Regions from separate parts of the Pseudoalteromonas sp. RB2-MNA-CIBAN-0110 genome, predicted to be linked through region 3. Evidence: predicted binding sites of a transcription regulator. Region 3 holds the regulator's gene; each other region holds the start of a gene.

Region 1 (4,295 bases), on a different contig from region 3:
TGCAAAAAGCCCTGAATTAACAGGGCTTTTTTATTGCATGTAAGTTTTTAGCTTACAAACAGTAACGTGCAAACAAGCTCGTTACTGATGCAGCCGTTGGCTTGCCATGCTGCCAATCACCGCCTTCAACACCGCTTCCTGCAATGTCCATATGCACATAAGGCAAAGGCTGTGCAGAGTCGTTACCGTGCTTATCAAGCCCACCAACAATAGCCATAAACGCCATAGGGAACTGATGTCCACGCGCAGTAACTGCAGATGCCGCATTATTACTAGAGAGTACATCGTCTGCTAGCGTGCGTGGTTTAATAAAGTCGTAATCTTCACGGCGAGAGCGCGATACTTCAGCGCCATCTGCCCACAAATCTCCAAGGTCAGCTATTTGACGTGAAACACCAGCGCTACGAGCTGGACCGTTTTCAACATACGCACCGTAAGGACCCATTGCACGTGCCGCGTGACCCGTTAATGTAGCAACAGTAAACAACGTTGGGTTTATTTCGCCTTTAGCTAAATCTTTCATTTCGCTAAGCAGGTCGCCCATTGCTAAGCGCCCTTCTGCATCGGTATTACCAATGCGTACACGGATACCTTCGCGGCTAGTAATAATTTCATCTGGCACAAAACAATCCGAGCCAATAGAGTTACGAACAACAGCCAAGTACGATACTACTTTAACGCCTTTAGGCTGATAATCCGCAACGGCTTTCATAAAGCCCGCAACAGAAGCAGCGCCGCCTTTATCGCGACTCATACCTGCCATATGGCCACCTACTTTTAAATCTGCACCGCCTGTATCGTATACAAGACCCTTACCTACAAACATAAGTGTACGAGTAATTTCGCCCTCTGGTACATATTCAAGCTTAACAACACGTGGGTGATGGCGCTCAACTGCATACGATGCACGAGCAACAGTGCTTAGCATTGGGTAGTTTTTATCAATAGCTGCAATATCATCAATTACGTCAACTGCAATGCTTGAGCCTTTAAATAAATCAACGCAGTAATCAGCAAAACGTGGTGGAGCCATACGCTCAGGTTCGGTGCCACACAAGTCACGCGCGGCATATTGGCCTGCAGCAATTGCATTAACAGCTTTGATTGTTTGCTCGCTTGCGCCAACTAAACCAATTTGAGTAATAGGTTCAATACTTTCACCGTGATATTCACGTGCTTCTAATGGCTGCCATAAGGCTTGGCAAGCGCCTAAATAAGCAACTTCTAAAGCATGCTGATAACGGCTATCGCCATTTAAATTTGGTAAAAATAATGCAGGGTTAACACTACCCGACGCTTTTGCTTCGTTAATTGCTAATTTAGCAGCATCAAAATAACGGCGAACATCGTCGTAATCTCTATTTAACGGACCCGTTGGCGCAAGTACAACGCGTTTGTTTTCAATCACTAATAAAGTAACTTGTTTACCAATACGAGAATCAACTTTTGCTTGGTCTAAAATAGCATCACGTAATGAGTTATTTGGTAATAAAGAAAAGTCATCACTAATAATAATAAGCGCATCATGAGATGTGCATTCAAGGCTTGCACTAACCGCTTGAGGGTATGCCATAAATAAAGTCCTGTTAGAAAACATAAGCCCCTATTATCGTCGATTTAAATATTGAAGACCAGCAAGGTGCGATGAGCTAATTATACAACTTGCCAATAAATGGCAACTTGGGGTTACAGGCTTTACAGCTTAATCGAGAATACTCAGTTGGAAGTTTTGTTCTGGCTCGCTTTTAATGCCAACGCCTATGCCAAGTAACCTTACAGGTTGTTGTAGCCCTCGTTGATAGGCCTTAGTAAGGAGTTGAATAAATATTTCTGTGTTTAGCTCGTGGTATGCCTGATCGGCTGAGGTCACTACAAAATTTGCAAACTTCACTTTAACACTCAGCTTATTAATACGGTTTTGTAATTGCTGTTTATTAAGCCTTAAAACTAATTCGTCTAACAATTTTGGCAGCTCATCTAAGCACTCTTGCAAACTTGTTTTATTGTATTCGTAGGTATGCTCAACACTCAGCGACTTTCTGATGCGATCTGTTGATACTTTACCAACATATTCACCTGCACATTTTTGATAAAGCGACACACCAAAATTACCCACATGTTGCTGCATCCAGTTAACGCCTTTTTCACGTACATCCTTGCCGGTATATAAGCCTTTTAAATTTAGCTTTTCGAGCGTTACTTTACCCACCCCCGGAATTTTCCCCAGCGGTAATTGCGCTAAAAAGTCATCAACCTCATGAGGCAAAACGACAAATTGACCATTCGGTTTTTTTTCGTCGCTGGCTATTTTGGCAATAAATTTAATCGGTGCAATGCCTGCTGATGCAGTGAGCCCGGTGGCATTGTAAATATCGGCTCTTATTTGCTGTGCAATAAGTGTGGCACTGCCTTTACAAGCGGTGCTGTCTGTTACATCTAGGTAGGCTTCGTCTAAAGAAAGAGGTTCAACTAAATCTGTGTAGCGGCTAAATACTTCACGTATTTGATTTGAAGCTTCTTTGTATACAGCCATGCGCCCTGGGACAATAACTAAATCGGGGCATAATTGTTTAGCATGATAGTTCGACATAGCCGATCGCACGCCATATTCTCTCGCTATATAGTTAGCGGTTGAGAGCACGCCTCGTCGGCTATTGCCTCCAATAGCAAGCGGTACACATGCAAGTTTTGGATTATCTCGCATTTCTACTGCTGCATAAAAGCAATCCATGTCTATGTGAATAAACTTCTTCATCACCACAACAATAACTGGTTATTTATACAGTCATTATTATAGAATCAAATGTGATAAGCAAGCCTAGGGCCTGTTTATCTTTCGAGGTTAAATTTGCAGCAGTATGTTTGGTATTTAGGCAAGGCAGAGCCTATGTAGTGTGGTTATTCCCCATAAATAGGCGATAACGTAGCACAAATGCCAAACATACGCTGCCCGAAGGGTTCTGCCTAGGGGCAATTTACTCTTTGTTGCTCGGTTTTTACTTAGCCCACTAGGTCACAAACCTCGCGCCGCGATTAAATAGCCCCTAGATTGAACAAATTTTAATCCTGAAAGGTCAACAGGCCCTAGTTAACTATTAAAAAAAGCGCTTATTACCTTCTTGCTCTTTATAACCGCGCAACCAAAACATAACCTCGAAAAAAAACCCTGCTAACATCAAAATAATAGCGCCTGATTCGTTACCCATTGCGTAACAGGTAAAAGAGGCTATAAAAACCAAACAAGCTAAGGACCAATTAATTATGTTCTGCATATTTCTACCTCTGTGTGTTTTTGTGTTTGTCTGTGTAATTTAACTGTAGACCTAAAATTAAATAGGTACAATCATCTTATAAAAAAACATGCCATTAATTTCCTTGAGCTCGTAACCCCATGTTGATAATCTAAGTACTTTAAAATTAAGGGCCAATAAATAATGCAAACGTTTAAAGATCAGCACCCTATCCATACCGACATCACCGTAGCGTGGGCTGATATGGATGCACTACAACACGTAAATAATGTAGTGTATTTACGTTACTTTGAAATAGCCCGAATCGACTTCTTAAATAAAATAAATCTGTTCGATACAATAAGCCCTAATGGCGTGGGCCCGGTAATAAGCGAAAATAACATTCGTTATAAACGCCCAGTTACATTCCCAGATACGCTTACAGTCGGTGTTACTATTTCTGATATAAAAACAGACCGGTTTGTTATGAATTACACCGTATTTAGTCACGCACAAAACGCTATAACAACCACAGGCACTTCAAAAGTGGTTATGTTTGATTTTGAAACAGGCCAAAAAGCCCTCATTGCAGAGCCTCTTTTATCGGCGTTAGTTAGCTACTCTCAAGACGAGCAATAAGGAATTCTCATGCAATACAGCCCACTTGGCAGCAGTGGTATTAACGTTTCAAGAGTATGTTTAGGCAGTATGACTTGGGGTAAACAAAATACTCAAAGCGATGCTGATGAACAAATAGCCTATGCGCTAGAGCAAGGCGTAAACTTTATTGATACAGCCGAAATGTATGCAGTACCGCCCTCTCCAGAGACCTATGGAAAAACTGAGGAAATTATTGGCGATTGGCTATCGCGTAATCAGCAAAAGCGCAGCGATGTGGTACTTGCTACAAAAATTGCAGGCAATGGATTATCGTGGGTACGTGATGGTGGCAATATTACGCGCCAAACGGTAATAGAAGCCGTAGACGATTCACTTAAGCGCCTTAAAACCGACTACATTGATTTATATCAGCTGCATTGGCCAAACCGCTCTACCCCGCACTTT
Region 2 (4,295 bases), on a different contig from region 3:
TGCATCTGACATGAGTGGCTGGATTTTAATGGGCCTACCTGGTGCGATGTTTGTTACTGGTTTTAGTAGTACATGGATAGCAATTGGTTTGGTGATTGGTGATTGGTGCTTGGTTAAATTACCTGTTAGTTGCACCTAGATTACGTGTGTACACTGAAAAAGCAAATGACTCTATAACAATCCCAGATTACTTCTCAAATCGCTTCAATGATAAGTCAAACTTATTACGTGTTGTATCAGCTGTTGTGATTATAGTCTTCTTTACTCTTTACACGTCATCTGGTGTTGTAGCCGGCGGAAAATTGTTTGAAAGCTCATTTGGTCTAAGTTATGAAGTGGGTTTATACATTACAACGGGTGTCGTTGTTTTATACACTTTGTTTGGTGGTTTTTTAGCGGTTAGCTTAACTGATTTCGTGCAAGGTTGTATCATGTTCATCGCACTGATTCTAGTGCCTACTGTTGCATACTCTTTACTTGAACAACCTCTGGAATCTACTTTACATAGTGTAAATCCAGATATGCTTAACTGGATTGGAGCAGGCTCTGCATTAGGTATTATTTCTGCAATGGCATGGGGTTTAGGTTATTTTGGTCAACCACATATCATCGTTCGTTTTATGTCGGTACGTAGTGTTAAGGATATGCCTAAAGCTCGCCGTATTGGTATGACATGGATGATTGTTGCTGCCCTTGGTGCTGTTGGTACTGGTATATTTGGTGCTGCTTATACTTATGAAAATAATATTGTAGTTGAAGATCCTGAAACGATTTTCCTAATTCTTTCTGAGTTATTGTTCCACCCACTTATTGCTGGCTTTTTACTAGCTGCAATTTTGGCTGCTATCATGAGTACTATCTCATCGCAATTGCTAGTAAGCTCAAGTTCATTGACTGAAGATTTATATAAAACATTTTTACGTAAAGATGCTAGCGACTTTGAATTAGTTACTGTTGGTCGAATTAGCGTTGCATTTGTTGCCCTGTTTGCAATTTATTTAGCGTACGATAGAGATAGCTCTATTTTAGACCTAGTAAGTAATGCATGGGCAGGCTTTGGTGCTGCTTTTGGACCACTTGTATTGTTTAGCCTTTATTGGAAACGTATGAATTTTGCTGGCGCCTTATCTGGTATGTTAGTAGGTGCGTTTACAGTGCTTGTTTGGATTTATGGTCCGTTTACTATTAATGGTGAAAGTTTAAGTAGCTTTATGTATGAAATAGTACCTGGCTTTATTTTAGCGAGTATCGCAATTGTTGTTGTTAGCTTAGTAACAAAAGAGCCAGAGCAAAACATCACTGCTTTATTTGATGAAGTAGAAAAAGAGCTTTAAATAGCAATTACTATTCATTTCAAAATGAGTAGTAAGTAATACCAATCCGCGATAATACTTAATCATTTTGCGGTGCTAAACGTGTTGCTACCGGCGTTAAAAAATTATCATTTAGAACAACTAAATATCAAATTTTTGCCTAGCTATCAACACGTTTTTCCATCCTCAAAATAGATCACTTAATTAAGCGAATTGGTATAATAAAAAAGGGAGCAACTAAGTTGCTCCCTTTTTTATTTAGTTTGTCCCGTCCGAGGAGAGGGCAATCTACGAGTTAACTTGCTTTTTTATCGTTGTTATCTTCAATTGATGCAACGTTATCTGACTTTTTACTTTTTGCTGGCGCTTTGGTAACAACTGGATCTTTGCCGCCCTTTAATATGGTCATAAAGTCATCTTTGCTTTTCGCTATTTCTAAGGCAAGTGATTCAATTTGTTGCTCACTAAGCGGTACGTCTACCTTTTCTAGCATTAGCTCAAGTGATTCTGCTATATCGAGCATCTTGTCATAAGCATCAGCTTCTTTTTTGGTAGTAAACGTCATACGCTCGACTCCGTTTCGTTCTACAACATATTTAACAACAACAGCCATGATTTCTCCTGCAAAATTGCTTGGCACTGTGGTTTGTAAAAACCATTAGATTACTGTTTTTATGTACAGTAATGGTTTGGGCGTAAATTTGCAAGCGCGAAGTATTAATTTTTAGGTGTCTTAAATTTGACAAAAAACGGTAACTTTACTTTAGTTAAGCAATCACTTGTTGTACCAGCTGCATTTTCAGGATTTCGGATCATAGTGATAATGCGTTTAGGTACACTTTAAATGATGAGCTTTTCAGTTCCTTACTTTTTGGTTTTCCTGAGCAACATTCAAAATTAAGAAAAGAAGAATAGGGACAAGTTTGATGAAAACGTTAAAAAATTTATTCATAATAAGCTTATTATGCTTACTACCTGCAACTACCGTATATGCACAATTATCGGAAGTAACTAAGCAAATGCCTCAAGTTGAGACAATTAGTATAAATAATGCCGATGCAGAGATTCTTGCTAAGCTACCAGGTATAGGTAAGAAAAAAGCGCAGGCAATAGTGGACTTCCGTGAAGAAAACGGCGAATTTAAAAGCGTCAGTGATTTATCGCAAGTTAAAGGAATTGGTAAAAAACTATTAGCCAAATTAGAGGGGAAAATTTCACTTTAATAGCAGTAGATAACAATCAGGGCGCTATGCGCCCTGATTAAATTGTTTTAATGCATCGCTTAAGTGTTTTTTAGCAAAGTTGATTTCAATAGGTGTTGTTAAAAGTGGGTAGCAAAGTCCGCCGAGTATCAAAAACGGGATTAATATCCAACCTTTAAATACCGTGAATATTAAAAATAGTGGACTTAGTAATATTAATTTAATAATACGCAGTAACACTTTATCAGTTGGCGATAACATACTTAAAGAAAGTGCTATTACGTCTTGGCGCTTGCGTACTTTTAGATGTTTAAGCTCATCTAATTGGCTTGAAAAAAATGTAAACATATCAAATCGACTTTTTAATTAATAAACGGCCAATAACTATAATAAATAGTGTTAGTGAGAAAATCCCAAATATAATTTCCATCCAAGCAGGCATGCTCAAACCAACAAACTGCCAATCTATATTTCCACAATCCCCGGTCGCCTGAAAAAAGCTAGGTATCCATTCATGTAACGGCATAAACGATGGGAAGTTTGGTTCAAACTCACAGCTAAATGCAAAAGGGTCTGTGGTGGTTTGCATATCAATATGCTCGCGAGCAATTAAATATCCCCAAACACTCGATACACCCCAAATTACATACGCTAATATACGAACTGCTTTGCTCTGTGGTTTAGTAGAACCTACAATACCTGCGCCTAATAGACCCAGTACGGCTGTACGTTGATATATGCACATTATGCAAGGCGCCAATCCCATTTGGTATTGAAAGAAAAGGGCGGTCACTTCAAGTAAAAAAACGATAGCTGTAAATAAAAGCCACGGGGTACGTTGGGTGGGTAATTGCGCAAGCCAGTTCATAAAAATTCCGCGTTTAAATAAGACGTTAGATTATGACCTAGGATAATGTATGCGGCAACAAAAAGGAAAAAAAAGCTACCGAAGTCGCTTTTTATAAGATGAAATTTTTGACCACTCAATGCAGCCTCAGCAGAGGCTACATGACGCTCGACTTAGTTCCCATTGATACATAAGCTTAGTTATATCGCTTACTTATACAACATTGGTACATTGCCTAATCAATTCTTTAAAGTTGCGGTTAGAACGCTCTGTTGCATAGGTGTTCCTTTTTAATGTACTTATGTGTTTTAAGTTGATTCAGCTAGGTATGGTGTAAATAAAATATCAATAATTACAATGTACCTACAATGAATATTGCTCTGTATATTTATACATTGTAGCGATATTAGAGAAACCTAAATTTTATTATTTATTAATCTTTAATTTCTACTCATTTGCTTATTAATATACCTGACTTTACTTGTTAGTTATGCTTCGTCTGGTACAATCAGTCAGTTATTCGTGTAAAACGATGAGTGTTGATTAATTCGAGTGGGAACTGGATGAGAATTTTTAAAGCGAAAAGCCCAGCAGGATTTGCTGAAGAATATATAGTTGAATCTATTTGGAACGGCGATTTCCCTCCAGGTTCAATTCTACCTGCCGAGCGAGAACTTTCAGAGTTAATTGGTGTAACAAGAACGACCTTGAGAGAAGTATTACAGCGTTTAGCACGTGATGGTTGGTTAACAATTCAGCATGGTAAACCAACAAAAGTAAATAACTTTTGGGAGACGTCTGGCTTAAATATTCTTGAAACACTTGCGCGCTTAGATGAAGACAAGATGCCAGAGCTGACAGATCAGCTTTTATCTGCACGTACTAATATTAGTGCTATTTATACACGTGCTGCAATTAAGTTGAATCCTGAAC
Region 3 (4,295 bases):
TAACTTGCGAGCATACTTAAATATTTTTTTATTCATGTTTTAGTCTTATTATTTTTAGAGGCTAGTTTATTACATTAATGGGATTAGTTACTGCGACATTTTGTCGCAGTTTAAACTATAGCTTACTGTAATCATTTAAAAATAAAAAAGATTACACTTAAATTGCTAACATGACTTATTTGTTTAATTGAGCTGAGTGTTTGATATCCAGCTAGCTTTAAACGCTAAAAAATACTTAAAAGCTGCGAAATATCTATATAAAGTGGTTAATAGAGCATAGTTGATTTGGTATAACGGTAAAACTGCGTTAAAGTTTGCAATGAAATTATTAGAGGATAAATACGAAACGATGTCGGAAATTCAATTTTTAAATGTAGATCTTGAGCTTGAATCAAAGCAAGATATTAGTTTGCTAGTGGCAGACTTGAAAAAAGTCGCGACGATTTTACATTATGACAAAGACGAATACCGTCAATTAGCGCGTATTGAAGCAACAGGTGTAGTAAACACGCCTGACAAAGCAATAAACCATATATGTGAGCTTATTGAATCGTGTTCGCGTAACGCGCTAAAGCAATGGTTAAGCTGTTCACGTAGAACGTTTGATATTGGTTTTGAATCAGGCACTTCCCCTAAGTGCTTTAATCAAGCCTTAGATGCAGATACATTACTACGTATATCTGCGATTGGTGCGGGTATGGAAATTACAATTTACCCAATCGAAAAGTAACTACCTTCGCTCTACGACTGCTGCGGTCATTTTTGATACGCAGCACAGCTCATTGCGGCTATTTGTAATTTTTATTTCCCACACTGAACTACGTTTGCCAATATGAAACGCTCTTGCCGTTGCTGTTAAAGTGCCGTTGCGAGATGCTTTTAAATGACTTGCGCTAATTTCCTGCCCCACGCAGTAAAATTTTGTAAAATCGACAACAAAGTTAGCTGCATAGCTGGCAACTGTTTCGGCAAGTACAACGTTAGCACCGCCGTGAACCATTCCCATTGGGTTATGATGCTCAGGAATTGCCGGCATAGTGGCTACTAAGTAATCATCACCAATTTCAGTGACTTCTATTCCCATGGTTTTCATTAATGTTCCTTGGCCATCAATGCCTTGTTCTAACTGCTTGCACAGCTCTAAAGTGATGGGCTGGTACCAAATACTCATAATGACTCCTTTGCTTTTTTAATCATTTATAAACCTAGCTTTAGTTATATCCCTAAAATGTACACAAGTGAAATTACTTTGGCTATTTTAAGGCTTAATTTAAATTTGCGATTTTTATTTAACTGTATATACTCACAGTTAAATATACTGTATGGAAAACCAGTTGTATGCGACCATTAACGAACCGCCAAGCTCAAATACTCGAACTAATTAAAGTTTTTATTAAAGACACTGGTATGCCTCCTACACGTGCTGAAATAGCGCAAACATTAGGTTTTAAAAGTGCCAATGCTGCTGAAGAACATTTAAAAGCACTTGCTAAAAAAGGCGCAATTAAAATGAAACCAGGTGCAAGCCGTGGTATTCAGTTAATTGAAGAAGAAGAGCCAGAACAATTAGGTTTACCGCTTATAGGGCGTGTTGCTGCTGGTTCACCTATTTTGGCGCAAGAGCACGTTGAAAGTCACTGCAAAATCGATCCATTAATGTTTAAACCGGCTGCAGATTTTTTACTACGCGTTAACGGTATGAGCATGAAAGATATTGGTATTATGGATGGTGATTTACTTGCTGTACATCGTACTCAAACCGCTGAAAACGGGCAAGTTGTTGTTGCCCGCCTAGACGAAGACGTAACTGTAAAACGTCTTGAGAAAGCGGGTCGTAAAGTATTACTTCATGCTGAAAACGACGATTTTGAATCTATTGAAGTAGATCTTGAAAATGAGTCTTTTAATATTGAAGGCTTAGCCGTTGGCGTTATAAGAAACGCTGATTGGATGTGACTTTAAAAATAGCTTTTAAACAAGCAGTTTTATAAATGCGTACTAATTAGTACGCATTTTTTGTTTTAAATTCGCACTAAAAATAGGGCATAAATAGCTCACTGACAATTTAAGCTGTAAACTTTTTTGCACTTATATTTTCCCCCTTCGAATGCGTTAAACCCCTTTGTTTTGCTCATCTTTTGAACTTACTGTTACCTAGTTGGTTACTGATTTTTTATTAATTACTCAATATCACCTGATTGTTTTTTATACTAAAACTTGCTTGTTGTTCATTTTTTAGCTAATTATTAATGTGCTGAGCTAATAATAACTCACAGCTTTTTAGTTTTGAGAACACACAATATACACAAACCCGTTGTTGGCGCAGCAAAACCAATCAATATTAAATGAGATTGACTAAAAAAATAAAAATAACGAATTGGCGTTTAAGCCGTATGCCTCTTCGCTTTGCATTCGCAATAGCATCAAAGGAGCCGTCACATGGGTAAACTGACCTCTACCTTGTGGCTTATATTATGTGTTTTTTCGCACCCAGTTTTGGCTAACAGCCAATACAATATGCGCAAAGGCGTAACCGATATAAGCAATAATGTATATCAGCTGCACATGACCATATTTATAATATGTTGTGTGATTGGGGTGATAGTGTTCGCAATTATGTTTTGGGCACTTATTCATCACCGTAAATCTAAAGGGGCTGTACCTGCCCAATTTCACGAAAGCACTAAAGTAGAAATACTTTGGACTGCAATCCCGTTTGTTATTTTAATTGCTATGGCAGTACCAGCCACTAAAACCCTAATTGCAATGGAAGATGCCAGCAAAGCTGATCTCACTATTAAAATTACAGGCTCGCAATGGAAATGGCATTATGAATATATGGGTGAAGATGTAGAGTTCTACTCTATTTTATCTACCCCGCAAGATGAAATAGCGAATCTTGCAGATAAAAATCCTAACTACTTACTTGAGGTTGATAAACCTCTCGTACTGCCAATAAATCAAAAAGTACGATTTTTAATGACTTCTGACGATGTTATTCACTCTTGGTGGGTACCTGATTTTGCAGTTAAAAAAGATGCGAATCCCGGCTTTATAAACGAAACATGGACGAACATAAACGAAGAAGGTACTTACCGAGGCCAATGTGCTGAGTTGTGTGGTAAAGATCATGGCTTTATGCCCGTTGTGGTGGTCGCTAAATCTGAGGCTGATTTTAAAACGTGGCTTGCAGATGCAAAGCAAGCTAAACAAAAAGCAGCATTAGCAGATGCCGCATTACTTGATAAAACCCTCCCAAAAGAAGAATTAATGACTTTAGGCGAACAAGTATATATGGCCAATTGTGCTGCATGTCATCAGCCTACTGGCATGGGGTTACCGGGTGTATTTCCTGCACTTAAAGGCAGCCCTATAGTGCTTGGCGATATAAAAGATCACATTGATGTAGTTATCCATGGGCGACCCGGTACGGCAATGCAAGCATTTGCCAAACAGTTATCTATAAAGCAATTAGCAGCGGTTATTACTTATAAACGTAATGCGTGGGGTAATGATACGGGTGATGTTATTCAACCGAGTCAAATACAGGCAGCACTTGATGCCAAAGTGGAGGCGAACTAATGAGTAGCATAGTAGAACAATCTAACGCCAATGAAGCTCATCATGCTCATCACCCAGCTAAAGGTTTTAAACGCTGGCTTTACACAACTAATCATAAAGATATAGGTAGTTTATATTTAATTTTTTCGCTGACCATGTTCTTAATTGGTGGTGGAATGGCCATGGTGATCAGAGCTGAATTATTTCAACCAGGTTTACAGTTGGTCGATCCTCACTTTTTTAATCAAATGACCACAGTGCATGGTTTAATTATGGTGTTTGGTGCGGTTATGCCGGCCTTTACAGGCCTTGCTAACTGGATGATACCACTCATGATTGGCGCGCCAGATATGGCATTGCCAAGAATGAATAACTGGAGCTTTTGGATTTTACCGTTTGCGTTTTTAATCCTATTGGCATCGTTATTTATGCCTGGTGGGGGTCCTGCATTTGGTTGGACTTTTTATGCACCACTGTCTACAACATACAGTAATGATAATACTGCATTGTTTGTATTTGCCGTACATATTATGGGGATTAGTTCAATAATGGGCGCAATCAATGTGATTGTAACCATAGTGAACTTACGTGCCCCAGGCATGACATGGATGAAGTTGCCCTTATTTGTATGGACGTGGTTAATTACTGCCTTTTTATTAATAGCGGTAATGCCAGTGCTTGCAGGAGCTGTCACTATGGTACTTACCGATAAGTATTTTGCGACCAGCTTTTTT

The links. Region 3 encodes LexA, which represses DNA repair genes until DNA is damaged. Its sites were predicted from a motif close to TACTGTATNNNNATACAGTA; they were not measured.
Region 1: dinB (DNA polymerase IV) is a predicted target of LexA. The motif match lies at 2,768-2,787, and genes of this name have one in related genera.
Region 2: AAEY68_RS07545 (YebG family protein) is a predicted target of LexA. The motif match lies at 1,978-1,997, and genes of this name have one in related genera.

The regions. Positions count from the first base shown of each region.
Region 1 is NZ_JBEOOQ010000022.1:44,629-48,923, forward strand. It holds gene AAEY68_RS12065 (M17 family metallopeptidase) at 53-1,573, opposite strand; gene dinB (DNA polymerase IV) at 1,703-2,755, opposite strand; gene AAEY68_RS12075 (acyl-CoA thioesterase) at 3,435-3,869, shown strand; gene AAEY68_RS12080 (aldo/keto reductase) at 3,879-4,295, shown strand, end outside.
Region 2 is NZ_JBEOOQ010000010.1:95,446-99,740, forward strand. It holds partial or broken gene putP (sodium/proline symporter PutP) at 1-1,334, shown strand, start outside; gene AAEY68_RS07545 (YebG family protein) at 1,609-1,926, opposite strand; gene AAEY68_RS07550 (ComEA family DNA-binding protein) at 2,240-2,536, shown strand; gene AAEY68_RS07555 (DUF6170 family protein) at 2,561-2,863, opposite strand; gene dsbB (disulfide bond formation protein DsbB) at 2,865-3,383, opposite strand; gene fadR (fatty acid metabolism transcriptional regulator FadR) at 3,926-4,295, shown strand, end outside.
Region 3 is NZ_JBEOOQ010000043.1:13,098-17,392, forward strand. It holds gene AAEY68_RS17545 (membrane protein) at 1-36, opposite strand, end outside; gene AAEY68_RS17550 (hypothetical protein) at 350-730, shown strand; gene AAEY68_RS17555 (PaaI family thioesterase) at 731-1,171, opposite strand; gene lexA (transcriptional repressor LexA) at 1,339-1,956, shown strand; gene coxB (cytochrome c oxidase subunit II) at 2,440-3,582, shown strand; gene ctaD (cytochrome c oxidase subunit I) at 3,582-4,295, shown strand, end outside.